One region of the Bacillus sp. 41-22 genome, then DNA from elsewhere that is predicted to be linked to it. Evidence: riboswitches for the same ligand, from Rfam matches in the RefSeq annotation. Region 1 holds a riboswitch; each other region holds the start of a gene.
What was found. Region 1 has a riboswitch for lysine ahead of LCF45_RS04355 (amino acid permease). Riboswitches for the same ligand answer to the same signal wherever they lie in the genome.

Region 1 (5,575 bases):
AACGCATCGTTTTCTCGAGTACGAACGCACCGCCAAATAGTTGGTGCTGCCAAATGAAAGTAAGTACATACCCACCAATCGTTACCCCAAGTAAAATAAGAATATATTGCATAATCGCCTCATTCGTTAAGGCTCCCGTTTTAATATTATCAATTGTAATCCCTAACACTTTCGGTGGAATTACCTCTATCACGTTTACAATTAAAAGTACCCCAATTGCAATACTATACCTTTTCCAATGCTCTCTAAAAAACCAGCTTAACTTTAGTAATACTGAAAACAATATAACCTCTCCTTTCTCTTTCTCGTTTGATTCACATTTCTTTATCCGCTATCCAAACCCATCACATTTACATTTCGTAAGCCATACAATTTCATCACATTTTTCCACCTTCCAAATTCTGATTTTTTATAGTAACCACGCAAACAAGGAAAATAAAGTGAAACTTTAATCAGTGGGGGTTTTGTTCATTCCCCACTGATTATTAGCCCGCAAATAGCGGGATAAACAAAAAAAAGCATACCGCCGCTTGACGATATGCAAAGAATGCATAAAAGCGTACGTTACGATATACGCAACGTACGCTTCTCATAAGACGCAAAGGTCCTATATATCCGCACGGGTTGCGTAATGATATGAATGTTTTCCGCCATTTAACAGAGCTAAGCCCATTACATTTACGATTACAATCATTACGCACACCCCCTTCATTTATTTTCCATTTATAATCTTACAACTTTATTGAGTATTCTGTCAATTGTTTTTTTCGCTTTAGAATAAAATAATCTTTTATCACAAAAAATGAAAGTGATGCATTCTACTTATAATTCAGTTTGAAATAAGGGAATCTTCTGTAAGAAAGGGCATACAAAACAAAAAAATAATAAGAAATCGTTTTCACAAACATTTCATTTGAAAAATATTATCAAACCACCTACAATCACCTTATACTCACTCTTACAAGTTGCTATTTTAGGAGGACTAATCATGACAACTAGCAATACGTACAAATTTTATTTAAACGGAGAATGGAGAGAAAGCTCTTCAGGTCAAACAATCGACATTCCATCTCCATACTTACACGAAGTAATTGGGCAAGTACAAGCAATTACTCAAGGAGAAGTAGATGAAGCAATTGCATCTGCAAAAGAAGCTCAAAAATCATGGGCTGAAGCTTCTCTACAAGATCGCGCAAAATATTTATATAAATGGGCTGATGAGCTCGTAAATATGCAAGATGAAATTGCCGATATCATTATGAAAGAAGTCGGTAAAGGATATAAAGATGCGAAAAAAGAAGTTGTTCGTACAGCTGACTTCATTCGTTACACTATTGAAGAAGCTCTTCATATGCACGGAGAAAGCATGATGGGCGATAGCTTCCCTGGCGGAACGAAATCTAAACTTGCGATTATCCAACGCGCACCACTTGGTGTTGTATTAGCAATCGCACCATTTAACTACCCAGTAAACTTATCTGCTGCAAAACTTGCACCAGCATTAATTATGGGTAACGCTGTTATTTTCAAACCAGCAACTCAAGGTGCAATTAGTGGTATTAAAATGGTTGAAGCACTTCATAAAGCTGGCCTTCCAAAAGGACTTGTAAACGTAGCTACAGGACGCGGTTCTGTAATTGGTGACTACTTAGTAGAACACGAAGGTATCAATATGGTATCGTTCACAGGTGGTACAAACACAGGTAAACATTTAGCGAAAAAAGCTGCAATGATTCCCCTTGTATTAGAACTTGGTGGTAAAGACCCTGGTATCGTTCGTGAAGATGCTGACTTACAAGATGCTGCAAACCATATCGTAAGCGGTGCATTCTCTTACTCTGGTCAACGTTGTACAGCTATTAAACGTGTACTTGTACACGAAAACGTAGCGGACGAGCTTGTTGGATTATTAAAAGCGCAAGTAGCTAAATTATCAGTTGGATCTCCAGAACAAGACAGCACAATCGTCCCATTAATCGACGACAAATCTGCTGACTTCGTTCAAGGCTTAGTTGATGATGCTGTAGAAAAAGGTGCAACAATCGTTATCGGTAACAAACGTGAGCGTAACTTAATTTACCCAACATTAATCGACCACGTAACAGAAGAAATGAAAGTTGCTTGGGAAGAGCCATTCGGCCCAATCCTTCCAATCATCCGTGTTTCTTCAGATGAGCAAGCAATTGAGATTGCTAACAAATCAGAGTTCGGTCTACAAGCAAGTGTCTTCACAAAAGACATTAACAAAGCATTTGCAATTGCTAACAAAATCGACACTGGTTCTGTTCAAATTAACGGACGCACAGAGCGCGGTCCTGACCACTTCCCATTCATCGGTATAAAAGGTTCAGGTATGGGCGCACAAGGTATTCATAAGAGCCTTGAGTCTATGACACGTGAAAAAGTAACTGTATTAAACTTAGTTTAATCTTATATGTAGCAGCTGATCTAATATTTAGGTCAGCTGCTTTTTAGTTAAAACCCTCCAGGACCTAATAACGAATTCTTCTCTATAATCTGATTATTACTATATCCATTGACGTATAAAAATACATTTGTTACTCTTAAACATGTTAATTTAATACATAAATCCTCATTCGTATCTCGGTGAGGTAGAGGTTGCAGTCATTAAGAGTATCATTTCAGGAGATGTAGTGGCATTGATGAAGAAATGAGAAAGGAATGATTGCCGAAGTAAGTCGTGTCCACCATACACGCTTGCTGGGTCTGCATTTAATAAGTGCAGAACTGTCACAAACGTTTCGTTTGTGGAGAGCTATCGAGAGGTATGTCGTGGGTTTCTTATAAGATAGAAAGCATGTAGCGGCAGATTACGTGCTTTTTTTGTTTTGTTTGGACCTTCTCTTCCTTATCAGGAAGACATACATATCTCCTCGCTTGACTTGGTTATACTAACTTTGGAGGTATTTTCTATGCAACAAAAAAAATGGGGCTTTTGGGTATTAACAGCTTTCGTTGTCGGTAACATGGTTGGCGCTGGTATTTTCATGGTGCCAAGTACGTTAGCACAAACAGCAAGCCCACTCGGTGTCACTTTAGCTTGGTTAACAACAGGGTTTGGTGTTTTAATGCTAGCTCTTGTTTTCGGTAATTTAGCAATTCGTCGTCCTGATTTAACGACAGGACCACAAAGTCATGCATATGCTTTATTCTCAACACCAAAAAGAAAGAAAATGGCTGGTTTCAGCATGGTATGGGGATATTGGGTTGCAAACTGGGCAAGTAACGTTGCCATTATTACATCTTTCGCGGGATATTTATCGCTCTTCTTCCCAATTATGAAAGATACACGACTACTATTTTCAATTGGCTCTTTCAATATAGAAGTTGGAAAACTAATTACATTTACTATTTGTTCTGTCTTACTTTGGGGAACACATTTAATTTTAACAAACGGTGTAAGCGGAGCTGGGAAGCTAAACTTCTTAGCAACAACAACGAAAGTGACTGGATTCCTTCTATTCATCGTCGTTACGTTATTTGCGTTCGAAGCTTCAAAGTTTGGACAATGGTACACACCAATGATCGATAAAGAAGGCGTATCACACGGTCTACTTTCACAAGTAAACTTAGCTGCTCTTACAACACTTTGGGCATTTATCGGGATTGAATCAGCCGTTCTTTTATCAAACCGAGCTACCTCTCCAAAAACGGTAAAACGCGCAACTGTTGCAGGATTACTTATCACAGTTGCAATTTACTTAGGAATTACAATTTTAACAATGGGTGTACTTCACGTTGATAAATTACAAGCTTCTGAACGTCCATTAGCAGATGCATTAAACGCTGCAATGGGTCATGGCGGCGGGAAACTTATGGCATTACTTGCTCTTACTTCCCTATTCGGTTCAATATTAGGCTGGATTTTATTAAGCTCAGAAGTACCTTATCAAGCAGCAAAAGAAGGTTTCTTCCCTTCCTTCTTCGCAAAAACGAATAAAAAAGGAAGTCCAATTCATTCACTACGATTAACAAACATTATGTCGCAAGTGTTCTTATTCTCAACATTATCAGGAACAATTGCGGAAGCTTATACATTCGTTATTACCGTATCAACACTGGCCTACCTCATTCCATATCTCGTTTCACCAATCTTCCAGTTAAAACTAGTCGCAACTGGTGAAACATATAAGAATGAAATGGGTTCAAGAATTATGGATGGTGTAGTTGCAGTTATCGCACTTTGCTATGCACTATGGGTTATTAAAACCGGCGCATCCGATATAAAAACATTTCTTCTCGGAATTGGTTTATTCGGAATTGGCTTTGCCTTCTATCCATTAATGAATCGTGATCAGAAAAAAAATAAAGAAAAGAAAAACGAGCAAGTTGCGTAACGCAATTTGCTCGTTTTTTACTTTATAAAACATATATAATAGAAAAAAGAGGTGAAAAACATGTCAATCGAATCACTATGGAGCTCTCGCTTTCAACAACATATTCAAAATGCCATCACATACTTTGCACGTATGATTAACGGTTTACTATATAGCTTCATCTTCGTCTCATGTGTAGGTGCATATTATTACGCTAAGTTTCTTAAAACGGATCCTTCTAAAGGAATATCTTTATTACTCATCACGATCGTACTTACACTCATTATAACGAGATGCCAAGTTCGCACATTTATTCAAAAACCGGACGCTGTCTATTTACTTGCATTAGAAGAGAAATTAACATCTTATTTTAAAAAATCTCTTCTATATAATTACATCATTCAGCTTTTCCCGCTTATATTTACGTTCCTTGTTATCGTACCGCTTGCCATGCAATCATTACAACTAACCGTACCTTTCTTATGTACAATCTTTATAATTTTAATGATTCTAAAGGGCTGGAACATATACATACATTGGATGTGGCGTGATAGTTATGAAAAAAGCATATGGTTTATCATTCGCATTGCTTGTAACGCCCTGATCATTTACATGCTGTTTTATACTGCAAATGTGATCGTGTTAGGCGGACTACTCTTACTTCTTGCTTTCCTGCTTCTATACACGAAGAAACAACCTACAAAACGAATACCGTGGGATTACATAATCGAACAAGAAGAAAAAATGGACGTTCGTTTCTATCAATTTGCTAGCATTTTCACCGATGTTCCGCAACTGAATAAGCAAGTAAATAAAAGAAAATGGCTTACAAATTGGATTGAACCTTTATTACATAAAAAACGAGCAACTTTCTTCTATTTACATACACTAGCATTTTTACGCGGTAATGATTATTTCGGTATATATATTCGCTTAGGGTTGATCGGTGCTTTCGCTCTATATTTTATTCCGAATATATATGTAAAAGGTGCTATCGCTTATATCGTCCTATATATGATTTCTATGCAGCTCCGTTCCCTGTGGAAATATTTTTCAGGAAATATTATTGTAGCATTATATCCAATTGATACTGAAGAACGAATGAGTCAATTTCTTAGCTTAATTTTCATATTGCTAAGTATTCAACTCATTGTATTTTCAAGTGTTATACTCATTGCCACAGGGCAATTTTCACATAGTCTTATCATTATGATTATCGGGTTAATCTGGATCAAATT
Region 2 (5,575 bases), 2.1 Mb from region 1:
ATAGTGCTGAAAATAATGGATCACGTTTCATAATATGTCCTCCTATTTCGTTAATGAATGATATAGTAAGAACAGAGAAATGGAGGACCTCTTGTAAAGATGAAGAGGTTTTACGTTTCGTGTTCGAATAGATTCATACAAATTCGCTCCTTGCGAGAATAATTATTTATATATTCGGGATAATCGAGTGAAAATCCTTTGAACTATAAAGGGAAGGTAGATATTTAATGAAGAATTGGATTGAGTTTACAGACAAAGAGTACGACCGAATATGGGATAGGGTATATAGTGATTTTGAGTTTTCACCAAGTATGTCTATATTCCCATCATTTAAGGTGCCAAGTCCTTTTATAACATATGATATTTCTCATTACTTTGGAGAATCGGTAGATTTAAATGTATATGACGATCTGGAAGAAAAAGCATTACTAGTTTTTAAAGAGAATACAGTATCGAATGAATATATAATGGCACTTGATTGGCAACATGAATGTTACTGGGTAAATTCACATTTAAAGTTCGATAGAAATGAATTTGATGAGTGGACAATCCCGATTTTTCCAACTGGAGATTACTATTTCTTTATTCAGAAGGACTTTAAGTGGGGGTATTTAGGGCATCCGTGGGAGGAGAGTATAACGATATTTGGAAAAGAATTAATAGATGCTTTTGATCAACATAAACCGGAAATGTTTCATAAGATTTTAAGGCAGGGTTAATGTTTAAAAGAGAAAAAACGTTTATACTTCCAAATGAAGTATAAACGTTTTTATTATTAGCTGTTTTCATATAGATTGTTGCTTTCTTTACAAATACTTAAAAACAAAAATCTTTTGGTAAAGTGCCATTTTTTATCACCGTTCTTAATCCATGTTTCATAATCCAAGGATTAACAGGATGGTTTTTATCGAGTAATTCTCGCAACCATCGAAAAACGAGTTCTTTATCTTCTTTCGTAATATCATTAATGTGATTGGCTACAGATTTTTGAACATAATTAGAAGGGTCATTCATTAATGGCTCAAGAAGCTTTAAATTATTTCTGAAGTCACCTTTCAAAGCTCCTATTTTTTTTGCCCAAGGAAGTCTTGGCCTAGTACCTTCTGAAGCTAATCTTCTAATGTGGCTGTTTTCATCACGTAACCATTGCTGCAATATGTCCAAGGTTTCTTCATGGTATTTTTCAAGATAAGGACGAATGGCATATTCAGCAGTATTTCTTTTTGTTATTTCATACATTGCGTTGAATGAGGAGTCAAAATCGTTAAGCCCATATTTTTCAACGTATTTTGCGATAGGCATATACATATAACCCTTTGTAAATGTGCCGACTTCTGTTGTATTTTCTGGTCCTAATGTTTTCAGTAATATATGTATTGCTTCATTAAAATCTTTTTGTAATGCATTGTGTAATTCATCTGCTATTACTTCTATACGTTGCTTTAACTCTAAATTTTCAACTTTATATGTTACGGTAGATACAAAGTTTCTTTTAGAGAAATTAGGATCGTGTTTACAAATAGAATCAGCCATTTTTTCTGCTAATTCTTTGTTAAATAAAAATTTTAACGGAACATATTTGCCCATTTTTTCACCCCATTGGTCGGATAAAAACAATGTTTATTTTTTAATCGACAATCCATACACCAAAGTCTCACTAGGAGTCGTAATACTAAAACCTGTCGTCTTATAATCAAGTTTCACCGTATCACCAGTGTAATCTGTCGTGAATGAATCCATTTGTACGATAAGCTCCGCATCTTCATATACAACATCATCCGCATTATATGTATCCCAAATTAAATCGACATCAACGAAAATACTGCAAGAGTTTGTCATAGTTCCTCTAATGCGAATGATCTTTTTGTCTTCACGTACTAGTCTATGTATAGCTGCTTTTGCTTCATCAGTAATACGAATGTTCATGTAATCCCAACCTTTATTTATATTTCCTCTATTATTGCAAAAACAGGAGAAATAGGGAAGGGAGAAGCATTGCATTAAAAAAACGAGCAAACAATTTTGTTTGCTCGTTTTACTTTATTTCAGTTCACATTTATCAAGTGGAATGACTTTCGTTTTCTTAGTAAATTTATAACCTAACCATAGTACTAAGAAGAGTGGTAAACCGATGTAAGAAACGAGTACACCGTTCCAGTCGATAGATGCTCCTGTAAATGCTCCGTAGTTTTGACCTAAAATAACAATAACACAAAGTGTAAATGCAAAGATTGGACCGAACGGGAACCATTTCGCTTGATATGGTAAATCTTTCAAATCTTTCCCTTGTGCAATATAGGCTTTACGGAAACGGTAATGACTAATAGCAATCCCTACCCAAGCAATAAATCCTGACATCCCAGAAGCATTTAATAACCAAATGTATACAACACCGTCACCGAATAAAGAAGCGATGAAAGCGACGCTACCAACTACTGATGTTGCGATTAATGCGTTAACAGGTACACCGCGGCTATCTAATTTCCCTAAGAACTTTGGTGCTTTTCCTTGGCGAGCTAAATCCCAAAGCATACGAGTTGATGCATACATTCCAGAGTTACCAGCAGAAAGTACTGCAGTTAAAATAACAGCGTTCATAACAGAAGCAGCGAAGGCAACGCCCGCTTTTTCAAATACAAGTGTAAATGGACTTACTGTAACATCACTTGCTGCAAGGCTTTCAGTCGTATAAGGAATTAATAAACCGATAACGAGAATTGCTAAAATATAGAATAATAAAATGCGCCAAAAGATAGAACGAATTGCTTTCGGAATATTGCGTTCTGGATCAGCAGTTTCACCAGCAGCTACTCCTAATAATTCAGTTCCTTGGAATGAGAAACCAGCAGCCATAAATACACCGATAATTGCCATGATGCCGCCATTAAATGGTGCATCTGCAACAGTGAAGTTTTTAAAGCCAACAGATTCGCCGCCCATAATTCCAAAAATCATCATAAAACCGACAATTAAAAAGATAATAATAGTAACTACTTTAATAAGTGCGAACCAATATTCAGATTCACCAAAACCTTTAACAGATAAATAGTTTAAGAGAAAAATAATAGCTAAACAAAGTCCACTCCAAATAAGAGAAGGGGTATCTGGGAACCAAAATTTCATAATTAATGTTACGGCCGCTAGTTCAGCTGCAATCGTAATCGCCCAGTTATACCAATAGTTCCATCCAAGTGCAAAACCAAGTGATGGATCAACAAATTTTGTTGCATAAGTACTAAAAGATCCAGTAACAGGCATGTAAGCCGCGAGTTCTGCTAAGCTTGTCATTAAAAAATAAACCATAATTCCAATTGCGGCATATGCGACTAATGCACCGCCAGGACCAGCTGAATGGATAACACCACCACTGGCAAGAAATAATCCGGTACCGATTGTACCACCGAGAGAAATCATCGTAAGGTGACGAGATTTTAATCCGCGTTTTAATTCACCTTGTCCTTGTGTAGTTTGCGTTTTAGAGGTAGATTGATTTGTTGCGCTATTCATGTTCAACACTCCTTTTCTTGTAGGTTAGGAAGGAGCGGGGGAGAAAAATACAAAAAACCGCCAAAGGAATTAGGCGGAACGTTTCACAAATAACCACCCCATCATACCCTTCCGTTAAGATAGCACACCACGTTTACACGGTAATTTTGTAAACGTGACAGTTCTGTTCCTTTCGGAAACAGCCCCAGCTCATATTTCCAGAGAAGAAATATAAACTTCGGCAACTTTTCCTTTCAAACGGAGTCAGTGACATTCGCTGTGTCTCGTCCATTTTACTTTTAAAAGTCGCAACCTCTACCTCATCGGATTGATGAGGATTTATATATTGCTAAGATATTTAATATATGGCAATTGTAATGACTTTCTGAATATATTGCAAGGAATTTTGTTAGGAAAAGTCAAAAAATATCGGTTATTGTATAGGAAACGCTTGCAAAACTCCACCCGAACCTACTATTATGTAGCAATAAGCAAAGAAAAAATTGTTATACAAATGTTTCGCAAAAAATATTGAAAAACCCTTTAAAATTAAAAGAAAATTCAGAAAATATAATTCGACATAACTATCAGAAGGGGATTATTCCTTAAATTCGTTTCAAAGAATAAGTATAAATTCGATAAATAGAATGAATATTCTTTTTATTTCTGATAAAATTGAGGTATTGTTTAATTGAAAAGGGGATATCATTATGAAATTAGAAACGGAAAGATTATATATAGTACCGTGTACAGAAGAATGGATTCAAATTGCGGATAATCAAGGATACAATAGTGGTCCGCATATTGTAGGACATATAGAAAATATGAAACGAGATGCGGCTTCATTACCGTGGGGACCGTGGTATGTTATTCGGAAAGAGGATGATGTTGTTCTAGGTGATATAGGATTTAAAGGGAAACCGAATGAGCAACATACGGTAGAAATTGGTTACGGATTTATTGAGAAATATTGGAATAAAGGGTATGCAACAGAAGCAGTTAGTGAATTAATGAAATGGGCTTTTCAAACAGGGGAAGTGGAAACGATTATAGCGGAGACACTCCTTGATAATTATAGCTCTATTCGTGTCTTAGAGAAATTACATATGAAAAGAGTAAATAGTACTGAAACGATGGTCAATTGGAAAATAGAAAAATAAAAAATACCGCTCGAAGTAAATCGGGCGGTATTATTATTAATTATGGTAGCATTTGTTTTTGATCTTTCGGATAGCCGGCTGTCGATACGTTAGAACGATTGGAATGATTACGAACAGCAATAAAAATAGATATAATAACGACAAGACCAACTGCAACGTAAGAAAGTGAAATAATAGTTGGATCTACTTTAAATGTAGTAAGCAGTGTACGTATATTCGTAAAGATAATAAGTCCGCCAACGAGTACGCCAAGTAAATGAGAAGGAACGATGCGTACTAACCATGCGGCGATTGGTGCGGCAACAATACCACCAAGCATGAGGGCAAATACCCAAACCCAGCTTACTTGTTCCCAGCCAAGTGAAATGAAAAAGCCAATCGTTGCAGCGAGTGAAACAGGAAATTCACTCGTATCTACAGATCCAATAACTTTTCTAGCTTCATTTCCTCTTGCAAGAAGAACAGGTGTCGTAATCGGCCCCCAACCACCGCCGCCAGTTGAATCGACGAATCCAGCGAATAAGCCAAGTGGTACAAGTTGTTTAGCAGACATACGCTTATTTGAAGAAACAATTTGTTTTTGAATGATGAATCGTAATAAAATATAAACCCCTAAAGTAAATAAAAATATGGAAATGTACGGTTTAATTACATCACCAGGTAAATTGCTTAAAAAACATGCCCCAATAAATGCGCCAATTGCTCCTGGTAATGTAAGTCTGGAAACTGTATATTTATCAACGTTTCCAAATTTGATATGAGATGCACCAGAAGCGGCGGTTGTAACGACTTCAGCTAAATGAACTGATGCGGAAGCTACAGCTGGTGCGATACCAAACATTAATAATAGTGAGGTAGACGTTACCCCGTACGCCATACCAAGTGCGCCATCAATCAATTGAGCGAAAAATCCAATAATAGCAAAGACA
Region 3 (5,575 bases), 900 kb from region 1:
GAGATTCTACAACGATGCTGATATTGTCCATTCTTAGTAATTTGTTTTTTGTCATTGTCTTTATCTCCTTATATGTATAAATTTATTATCTAATTATCCTCATAATTATACTAGAATCTCTTCTAAACAAAAAACACCTTGTCACAGTGTAGGAAAATGTGACAAGGTGTTTTCGGGTATGTCATATAACAACTTATTAACAAAAAACACTTCGTAAACTTTCTACTATTGAAATATACGCGAACTTTATTTCGTGAATACTATCATTTCAAGTAGTTTCAAGAATTTGATACTGTAGTTGCTATTTGATAAAAGAACTTCGACTTCCCCGCAAAATATTCCCACCCTATTTCTATTTATATAGGAAGGAAATAGATTCGTATAATTTGTTGTAAGTTTTACTGGTGGAAATTAAATCATTTGCACTAAAGGTTCAATTTTCGCCATAAATGATTGATGAAGTGCTTCAACACCCGTTACTAAATGAAGACGGTCAATAACGACAGATACTTTAATTTCTGATGTACTTACCATTTTAATATGAATATCTTCTTCTTTTAAAGTAGTGAACATATTCGCAGCAACTCCTGGGTTAGATACCATACCAGATCCTACAATTGATACTTTTGCTAAATGATTTTCATGTTCTACAGATTCATAGTGAAGTGCTTCTTGATTTTGTTCCAATACTTCTAATGTTTCTCTTAAATCATTAGAATGGATTGAGAAGGAGAGGTGAACAGTTCCTTCATTTGTAATACTTTGAATAATAATATCTACATTAATATGTGCTGCTGCTAATGTAGAGAAAACTGTTGAAAGTGCACCTTGTTCTAATCCTTTAATTGTGACACGTGTAATATTATCCTCAAATGCAATACCTTTAACGATTGATTGTTGTTCCATGTTACATTCTCCCCTTACAATTGTTCCGTTTTCTTGTTCCATACTTGAGCGAACTTCTAAAATTACATTATGATTTTTAGCAAATTCAACAGCGCGTGGGTGTAATACGCCAGCACCGAGGTTGGCAAGCTCTAACATTTCGTCATAAGAAATTTCATCTAATTTATAAGCATCTTGTACAACTCGTGGATCAGTCGTATATACGCCGGTCACATCCGTATAAATATCACATTTTTTTGCTTTTAATGCAGCAGCTAATGCGACAGCAGTCGTATCGGAGCCACCACGACCAAGTGTGGTAATTTCATTTTCTTCACTTATTCCTTGGAAACCAGCTACTATAACAATCGTGCCTTCAGTAAGGTGAGACTGAATACGAGTGGTGTTAATGTCAGTAATCCGTGCACTACTATGTACAGATTCTGTCGTAATACCAGCTTGCCATCCTGTTAATGAAATCGCGTTATAACCTTTTGTTTGTAGTGCTATTGTTAATAATGAAATAGTTACTTGTTCTCCTGTAGATAGGAGCATATCCATTTCACGTTTACTTGGATTTTCAGTAATAGCGTTAGCAAGTGCTACAAGTTTATCCGTACTTTTTCCCATTGCTGAAACGACAGAGACAATACTATGTCCTCGTTCATATTCTTCAATAATTAAATTTGCTACATGTTGAATGCGTTCGACGCTTCCGACAGAAGTACCGCCAAATTTTTGTACAATCGTTTCCATTACGAATTCCTTCTTTCGTCCATTTTTAAGAATAGGTTAGGACATATACAAATCCCAATATTCCTGTAGTTACCAGAGAGAAAAACAAAAAACACCATCTCAAATAAGTGAGGATGGTGCTGTTACAGGAAAAGGGAAACAGAAAACGGAGCTAATAAAAAAACCGCCAAAAAAGGAATATCATAAAAATGATATCTCTTTTTTGTAGATAGCTCTTCATACGTACACGTCTGTACATATGACAGTTCTGTTTCTATTCGAAAACAGCCCCAATTGATAAATGCAGAGAAATTTATCAATTTCGGCAACACTTCCTTTCCTCTAAAATCATAGACATCTCTGTGTCTCCTTTAGAATACTTATAAGCGTTGCAACCTCTATCTCACGTTTTAGGCGAGAGTGTATGATTTATGAAGTTGTTGGTAACATTTGTTTTATAATAATTTAAATTTTTCAGGGAATCAAGTGTTTTTTGTATTTTTTTGAAATTCTATCTTTTTATTAAATTAGTTTGTGAAAAATGTAGCAAAATCGATTCATTGCATGTACATTGAAAATATAGCGCATGGGAGGTGGAAGGATGGGGAAGAAAAAGCCTATTTATGTAGCCACAGAAATGAACACAACAATGGAGAAACTATGGGCATATACACAAGAGCCTGATATACATACAGAGTGGGATGCTCGTTTTACTGAGATTTCGTATTTAGAAAAAAAAGAGGGAGAACCACAGAAGTTTTTATATAAAACAAAGATCGGATTTGGACTTGAAATAGCCGGAGAAGGGGAATCGATAGGTGAAATAAGAAAAGAAACTGGAGAACGCATTTCCTCTTTAAAATTTTGGACAGACAATCAATTATCACTTATACAAATAGGGCGTGGTTATTGGAAGTATACACCGAATGAAGAACATATTCATTTTGAAACGCAATATGATTATGATACGAGATTTGGTCGTATAGGAAATGTGATAGATTTATATGTTTTTCGTCCACTATTAGGTTGGGCGACAGCATGGAGTTTTGATGCTTTAAAATTATGGTTAGAAAAGGGACTTCATCCTAAGTTGCTAATTAGAAGAACGATGACGTATTGGCTAGTTTGCTTTTTATTTGCTTTCGTATGGTTATATCAAGGGATTGTACCGAAATTGATGTTTACTCATTCAGAAGAAGTAAAGATGCTTTCTGCACTAATCGGATCGAATGAAAGTAGTATTTTTATACTTAAAATAGTTGGATTTTTAGAAATAATATGGGGTGTTATGTGGCTATTGCCACTTCAAAAGCGAAAACTATTTATATTGCATATTATATTGTTGATAGTTTTAACATTAGCGGCAGGATCGACGAATATCGCTAGTTTTACGCAACCGTTTAATCCGATTACATTAAATTTTCTTCTAATAGGGTTATCGATTGTCGGTTATATAAATAGCACTAATTTGCCAAGCGCAAAAAATTGCAAGAGGACGAGAAAGGGATAAGTATATGGTTAATATTTATGAAAGATTATTAGGGGATTCTTATAAAAAGCTTCATCCAAAATTGCAGGAACGATATGCGATAACAAAGGAAAATAGCTTTATTGGGGAAGGGGAAATGGATGAAATTTATGGAGGATCTTTTTTCGTTAAATTAATATTAAAAATTACATCGAAGTTTCGAATGTTTTTCTCTGAGCGAGGGCAAAAAGTTCCGTTTGTGATACATAATACCGCTGAGCGAGATGAACATGGAAATGAGTTTGTACGGTGGAATCGTACTTTTTATTTTCATAATAAGAAAAGATATTTTAACGCTGTTATGCAGTTGGATGAAGAGAATAATGAAATTGTAGATTATTTTGGTGAGCCACATTTACTCGTTTCTACATTGAATTTTTATATTGATGAAAAAGGCGGGATGCATATTTCTTCAAAGAAACAATGGTTTTTTATGTTTGGAAGAAAAATACCGTTACCTAGATTTTTATACGGAGAGGCAAAAATTGTTGAAAGTTATGATGATGCACTGCAATGTTTTCGAATTCATGTACAAGTACGTAATCCGTTAATTGGTTCGTTATTTTCATATAAGGGAACATTTGTGGAAAGGGAATAAACGTTATGAAAAATATACTATTTGGGCTTGATTGCTATATTATTTTTCTAATATATGAGTGGTCAAATGTAAACCCAGTTGAAGCAATTATTTTATTATCTATTTTGTTATTTATACCGATGTCTTTTTGTATTATTGACAAGAAAAAAAGAAATGGATCGTATGTATTATTTTATAAATTTGTATCGTTTTTATATCCAATCGCAGCAATCAGTGCAATGCTAGCTTTCGTAACAAATCACTATTTCTTTGCGCTACTTTGGTTTGCATATACAGGAATCGTTGCGTTATTTGGTGTAAGTAGATTGTTAGAAAGAGGATGGAAACCGATAGAAGAGACGGCTATCGATAGTGCGTTTATTTATTTGTTTTTAGGTGGTTTTTGGTTTTTTGCTTCAGTAGCAAAGGTTTCAATTATGCACTTTAGTTCTGACATTGTTTTACTTACAGCGGCACACTTTCATTATTCGGCATTTTTATTGCCGTTATCAGCTGGTTTACTTGGAAGAAAAAGAGAACGGGGAAGTAAGTTATATGACTCTATTATGTTTATCATCGTCATTTCTCCAATGACAGTTGCAATAGGAATTACGTATTCGAGGGTATTTGAATTTTTTGCAGTGTTCATATATTTATGTGCCATTTATGGATATGGGATTTACGTATGGAGAACGAAATTCAATGCTATAAGTGCAAAGATTCTCCTTACTCTTTCATCCAGTACACTTATGGTAACAATAATGTTTTCACTCATATATTCATACGGAAATTTCAAACAAGTAATGACGATTACAATTGCACAAATGGTCTGGATTCACGGTGTTGTAAATGGAATTGGAGTAGCGTTACCAGCTTTTCTTGGTTGGATGATTGAAAAGAGTACTCCGAATTATAAATATTACGGGAAAACAATGAGCAGGTTAAGAGGAAATGCGACAGTTGGTGAAGCATTTTTACATAACAGAAATTTAATAGATAGCAAGGAATACAAAGGTTTAGTTGATAAAATGAATGATTTTCATAGTGAGGCATTTGACATGACGAAGATTCCTTTAAGTATTATTCGTTTTTATGAAAATACAAAAGAGTATGAGTTACAATCGCATATTAAATGGACTCGTTGGTTCCGCCCGGTTGCATTTTGTTATGAGAAAATGAGTAAGCGTGTAGGACAAATACATTTAGGAATGGGCGGCAAGTGGGAAACGATGCATGGCTCTATCATTGGGATAATAGATGAGAAGGATGGAAGAGAGAATGTAAGGGCTTGGCTAAGAAAAAATGAAGCAGGAGAGTCTGTTTTTGTAGCCCTCTATTCAAAGCATGCATACAAGAACGAGACATATATGAATATCGCATTGCCTTTACCATATTCGAATATGACTGGTATTTTGAAGTTGTACAATGATACGAACCAGTTAATGATTACAAGTAAGCTAAGAGAGCGTCGTAAGGGAGATGAAGGGATATACTTACATACCCGCTTCTTTACAATACGCTTACCATTAGCAGAGACTTTTATTATTAAAGAGAGAAAGGATCAAATATTAGAAGCTAATCATAGAATGTGGATATTTGGAGTTAATTTTTTAGAAATTGATTATGAGATTAAGAAAATAGAGGGAAAGTAAGAAAGGCTTGGAGAGATTCCAAGCTTTTTTACGTATGGGTAATTGTCATAGCAACTTGTTTATCCAAGTCTTGGTCCCAAACACGCTGAATTTCAAACGTACCTTTTTCAAAAAATAATGGGAATCTCTCTTTAAACCAATCTTGCATAGGAAGATTGAGTGCTGTATCAATTGGCACCCATAATAATTCGCCTTCAG
Region 4 (5,575 bases), 560 kb from region 1:
TGCAAAGCGTGCGAGAGCATTTGGAATGAATGTTTTATATACAGGACCAAATCGAAAGCCTGAAGCTGAAAGTGAACTGGAAGCGACATACGTAACGTTGGAAGAATTATTACAAACAGCGGACTTTATTACAATTAACTGTGCTTATAATCCGAAATTACATCATATGATTGATGAAGAACAGTTTAAAATGATGAAGAAAACAGCATATATTGTAAATGCTTCACGTGGACCAATTATGCATGAATTTGCACTTGCTCATGCACTAAAAACAAATGAAATTGAAGGTGCAGCTCTTGACGTGTTTGAATTTGAACCGAAAATTACAGAAGAGCTAAAAGGATTAAAGAATGTGGTGCTTGCTCCTCACGTAGGAAATGCAACATTCGAAACACGTGATGCAATGGCTGAAATGGCAGTAAGAAATATTTTAGCTGTATTAAATGGTGAAGAACCTGTAACACCTGTAAATCAAAAAGTATTAGTTACAAAATAAAAAAGAAACCTTCCGAAATACGGAAGGTTTTTTTATTTTTCTTTATTCGCTTTTTTAGAAGGTCTTTGTCTAATAAATTGAGATAACATATACAAAATGTATAGTGGAATAGCAATGAATAAGAAAACAGAAATGTTGCCAAAACTTGTTTGGTACATTGTGATAATAATTCCAACTAAAAATAGTGTAATAATTATGCTATATCGTGGAATTGGTACATCTTTTAAACTTGGGATACGAACACGGCTCACCATTAAAAATGCGAACGTTACAAATACGGTAATGAGAACGATTTTTGGAATGGTATGTGAAAATAATGTTAAGAAAGCAACAAGCCCTCCTGCTGCGGTAATCGGAACTCCAGTGAAATATTTCATAGAAGTAGAAGATGGTGTTACATTAAATCGTGCTAAGCGATATGCTCCGAACAGAGGGAATAATCCCGCTATGTATAGTCCAATGATTCCGTAGTTGGAAAAAGATGTGTAATACATTAAAACAGCAGGTGCTGCGCCAAATGTTACAACATCCGCGAGTGAATCAAGCTCTTTTCCCATTTGTGAATCAACGCGTAATAAACGAGCGACACGACCATCAAGACTATCTAACATCATCCCGATCAGTACTAAAATAGCAGCTGATTTATAATATCCTAAAGATGCATAGCCGATTGACAAAAATCCGCTATATAAATTCCCGAGCGTAAATAAGTTTGGAATAGCTGCTCTATACAAAATCTGATCCCTTGCTTTCTGTTATAAATTCTTAATTAGTGTATGAAAGTTTACTTATTTTATCATACCATAAATTTCTTTCTCATACGAAAAAAATTCCCAATTTGTGAAAGATTGTATAGAAGAGAAATTTGAAAAATAAGTAAAAAAAGGAAGCAACTTTTGTGAAGTTGCTTCCCACACTATTCAAATTTCGTTGTTATCGTTCCGGTTTTATATCGATTGTTAGGATCAAATCTTAATAAATCTCCATAAATGAGTTTGTCGGATAATTTTAATTCTGTTTTTGCTTTTTCAATATAAGGCTGACATAGTGTTAAATCAGCTTCTTCACCTGTGCTTCTTTTATAGCACATATTTTTTGTATAAACATAATCTTCCGAAACAAAACTGCCGTCCCGCATTACCATAAGAGGGTCTTTTTCTTTCGTAAATAAGTCTGTTCCAAATTCTACGGATTGATTTGTTTTAATACCAAGTAAATGAAGTAACGTTGGTTTAATATCAATTTGACCAGATACTTTAGAGATGACTTTTCCTTCTTGGCCAGGCACATGAATAATGAGAGGGACGCGTTGTAATTGCATAGAATCAAACGGTGTAATAGCGTCTTTCCCAAGGAACTGAGCCATAGCTGCATTATGGTTTTCAGAAATGCCGTAATGATCACCATAAATGACAATAACGGAATTATCATATAGTCCTTCGTCTTTCAATTGTTTAATAAATAATTTAAGAGCTTCATCCGTGTAACGAACGGTTGGGAAGTAGCGATTTAAAACACCACTTTCGGAATTAAATTCATCAACATATTGATCTTCTGGATTTAGAAGAAATGGAAAATGGTTTGTTAACGTAATAAATTTTGTATAGAACGGTTGTGGTAAAGATTTTAACTTTGGAATAGATTGCTCAAAGAACTCTTTATCTTTTAATCCCCAACCGACAGACATTTGTTCCGTTCCTACGTAATCATTTAAATTAAAGTAACGATCATATCCAAGCGCAGGATACATTACGTCACGATTCCAAAACGTTTTATCGTTTGAATGGAAGACAGCAGAAGAATATCCGTATTTCTTTAATTGTTCTGGTGTGGCAGTGTATTCATTTGTTGCATGAGTAAAGAATACAGAACCACGGTCTAACGGATAAAGGGAATTTTCAACGATAAATTCAGCATCAGAAGTTTTACCTTGTCCCGTTTGATGATAGAAGTTATCGAAATAAAAACTATCTTTAATAAACTCATTTAAAAATGGAGTAATCTCTTTTCCATTTATTTTTTTATTAATAACAAAACTTTGTGTAGATTCCATTGAAATTAAAATTACATTTTTACCCTTTGCAGCTCCAAATAAGTTTTTATCAACTTGTTTATCTTTTGAGTCTGTATAGTTTTTAATTTCAGAGAACCCGTCTCCACTTGCAAATACACGCTCAGCTGAAGACTTAGATTGAAGTGTAATATCAAATAGATGATATGTGTATAACCCTAAATTTTTCACGACAGTTTGACGATCAAACGAGCGTGAGAACATTTGTGGTTTATATATAACTGAAACAACAATTTGTAGTGCTAATAATACTGTTACACCGCTAAAGAAAGTTCGCTTCTCAGAGCGAGAAAGGGGTGTTTTATCACCAAATGATGGAAATTTACGCGAAATAAACATTAAAATAATTGCGTCTGCAAATAAAAGTAATGTTTTATACGTAAAGAGTTCTTTTATACTCGTCCCTAAGTCAGCCATATTATTTGTTTGGAATAAAACAGGGAAAGTAACAAAATCGTTATAGAATCCGTAAAACATTGCATTTCCAAATAAAATAAATGACAGTATAAAACTAATTACAATAATAATTCGGTTTCGGTACTTAGATGCAAGTAAAGCGAAACCAAAAAATAAAAGTAACGAAGCTAGTGGGTTAATAAAAAGCATAAACTCTTCAAAGAAGTTATCAATTCTAATATCAAATGCTAGCTTGTACACAATATATGTTTTTATCCATAATAAAACGACTGCAACTAGTGCAAATCGCAGTTTTGGAAACAGATTTTGTAGCATAATATACTCCTCTCCTAAAAGCATGACGGTTCTTGTGAGCCGGTTTGATTAGCGCCTCATTTTATATATACGAACAGTCCTTTGTTATTATGTTTATTATACTATGAGTATCATTATACGAAAATAAAAGAGAGTTGTGGGCTTTTTTATAATAATTGAGTAGAAAAAGGGCAGTGGGAGACAATAAAACGGAGTTTCTATGTATGATAATTATCGTGCGCAAAAAGAATCGAGTAATAAAACGGAGGTTATAATGCGAAAATTATTATATTTTATAGTATGCAGTAGTGTTATACTTTTTGCTTCACCGAGTGTGTCGGTAGCACAATATGATGCACCCCTTATGGAAGATGCCCTTTATTCTGTTTTATTTCCAAAAATAAATAAGTCAATTGAAAAACAATATGGGAGCTTGAAGCCTTATCAATGTCCTAAAATTATTAGTTTAAAAAAAGTGTATAGTGGTACATATTTATTTCAAGCGAGTATTGAAGTAACGAAGTATGAACAGGTTGGTGGGAAAATTGTTCCACCATTTGAGAAGGTAACGATTACATTTAATAACGAAGAGGGCGAATGGGAAGTGACAAAGGTTTCAGTAAAGCGCTTACCAAATGATACGAAATTAAACTGTAAAAAAACAATATAAAAAATTGTTTGACAAATAAAATGGTCCTTTGGTATTGTTAATAGCAACAATTAGATGTTTGAAAATTAAATAGACTTACCTCATCTACTCTCAAAGGTAGAGGCCGCGATAGGAAAGAGTAAGCTATGGGAGATTTAATGGAATCTGTGATCATAGGTTGAAAGGGACTATTGCCGAAATATAAGAATAACCATCTTATTCATATATTGGGACTGCATTGAATAAATGTAGTACTGTCATAAGATTTATTTTATGAAGAGCTATTTGGAGATGTTGATGCGGTTTCTTATTTTGAGGAGATAACAACTCGTTTATTTTTTCAATATATATTTTTCCTAATAAGAAACGCGTGTGAACATTGTTCCGCGCGTTTTTTGTCTATCTAAAAGCGTGCTGCAATGAATAGAAGATTGGGGTTATGAGTTTTAGAGGAAATAAGGGAGGAATTCAAATGTATTTACACGGCACAAGCCGAATCAATGGGCAAGGACACTTAGAAATTGGTGGGTGCGATACGACGCAGCTAGCAAAACAATACGGAACACCACTTTATGTATACGATGAAGAGTCTATTCGAGGAAAGTGCCGCGCGTTTCATCGTGCTTTTAAAGAAAGTGGTTTCTCTTATCAAGTAGCATATGCAAGCAAGGCGTTCTTGTGCATGGAGATGTGCCGAGTAGCTCGTGAAGAGAATATGTCTTTAGATGTTGTTTCTGGAGGAGAATTATATACTGCGCTCCAAGCTGGTTTTCCGGCATCGCGTATTCATTTTCACGGAAATAATAAAACAGAAGAAGAAATGATTATGGCTCTTCAGGCGAATATCGGTTGTTTTGTAGTAGATAATTTCTTAGAATTAGAAATTTTACATGATTTAGCAATGCAACATGGGAAATTTGTGAACATATTAATCCGTGTAACGCCTGGAGTAGAGGCACATACACACGAATATATAACAACAGGTCAAGAGGATTCGAAATTTGGATTTGGTGTTTCAAATGGTCAAGCGATGCAAGCAATTGAGCTTGCCTTGCAAAAATCAAATTATAATGTGCTAGGAATTCACTCGCACATCGGATCACAAATATTTGAAACGGCTGGATTTGTTCGAGCAATTGAAGTACTCCGCCAATTTTTAGAAGAAGTGAGAGAGCGAACACATTATGTGATGAAAGTATTAAATGTGGGCGGAGGTTTCGGTATACGTTATACGGATTCAGATACACCGTTAACACTTGAAACGTATGTGCACGCTGTAACAAGTACGATAAGAGAACAATTTACATTATGTGAATATCCGCTTCCAGAAATATGGATTGAACCAGGTCGTAGTATTGTAGGTGATGCTGGAACAACACTTTATACAGTCGGAGCGGTGAAAGAGATTCCTGGCATTCGGAAATATGTTTCAGTCGATGGTGGAATGACAGATAATTTAAGACCAGCGCTATACGGAGCCCGTTATGAGGCGATGTTGGCGAATCGAGGGAATGATGAGAATGAGGAACTCGTTTCGATTGCTGGGAAATGCTGTGAAAGTGGAGATATGCTGATTTGGGATATTAACTTACCGCAAGTTGCTTCTTCTGATTTACTAGCAATTTCTTGCACGGGGGCATATGGGTAC

Region 2: it holds a riboswitch for lysine, as region 1 does, so the genes downstream of both, LCF45_RS14910 (amino acid permease) here and LCF45_RS04355 (amino acid permease) in region 1, are expected to answer to the same signal.
Region 3: it holds a riboswitch for lysine, as region 1 does, so the genes downstream of both, LCF45_RS08975 (aspartate kinase) here and LCF45_RS04355 (amino acid permease) in region 1, are expected to answer to the same signal.
Region 4: it holds a riboswitch for lysine, as region 1 does, so the genes downstream of both, lysA (diaminopimelate decarboxylase) here and LCF45_RS04355 (amino acid permease) in region 1, are expected to answer to the same signal.

The regions. Positions count from the first base shown of each region.
Region 1 is NZ_CP084035.1:845,332-850,906, reverse strand. Features, by position in the region: gene LCF45_RS04365 (ABC transporter ATP-binding protein) at 1-283, opposite strand, end outside; gene gapN (NADP-dependent glyceraldehyde-3-phosphate dehydrogenase) at 989-2,428, shown strand; lysine riboswitch at 2,606-2,787, shown strand; gene LCF45_RS04355 (amino acid permease) at 2,934-4,358, shown strand; gene LCF45_RS04350 (ABC transporter permease) at 4,419-5,575, shown strand, end outside.
Region 2 is NZ_CP084035.1:2,908,079-2,913,653, reverse strand. Features, by position in the region: gene LCF45_RS14930 (class I SAM-dependent methyltransferase) at 1-31, opposite strand, end outside; gene LCF45_RS14925 (DUF2716 domain-containing protein) at 228-719, shown strand; gene LCF45_RS14920 (DNA alkylation repair protein) at 817-1,587, opposite strand; gene LCF45_RS14915 (iron-sulfur cluster biosynthesis family protein) at 1,621-1,926, opposite strand; gene LCF45_RS14910 (amino acid permease) at 2,041-3,507, opposite strand; lysine riboswitch at 3,620-3,812, opposite strand; gene LCF45_RS14905 (GNAT family N-acetyltransferase) at 4,197-4,646, shown strand; gene LCF45_RS14900 (sulfite exporter TauE/SafE family protein) at 4,687-5,575, opposite strand, start outside.
Region 3 is NZ_CP084035.1:1,742,934-1,748,508, forward strand. Features, by position in the region: gene LCF45_RS08970 (VOC family protein) at 1-55, opposite strand, end outside; gene LCF45_RS08975 (aspartate kinase) at 412-1,641, opposite strand; lysine riboswitch at 1,843-2,029, opposite strand; gene LCF45_RS08980 (DoxX-like family protein) at 2,222-3,130, shown strand; gene LCF45_RS08985 (DUF4166 domain-containing protein) at 3,135-3,746, shown strand; gene LCF45_RS08990 (YndJ family protein) at 3,752-5,377, shown strand; gene LCF45_RS08995 (8-oxo-dGTP diphosphatase) at 5,406-5,575, opposite strand, start outside.
Region 4 is NZ_CP084035.1:1,407,780-1,413,354, forward strand. Features, by position in the region: gene LCF45_RS07215 (2-hydroxyacid dehydrogenase family protein) at 1-496, shown strand, start outside; gene pssA (CDP-diacylglycerol--serine O-phosphatidyltransferase) at 529-1,230, opposite strand; gene LCF45_RS07225 (LTA synthase family protein) at 1,413-3,299, opposite strand; gene LCF45_RS07230 (DUF3888 domain-containing protein) at 3,553-3,948, shown strand; lysine riboswitch at 4,038-4,219, shown strand; gene lysA (diaminopimelate decarboxylase) at 4,400-5,575, shown strand, end outside.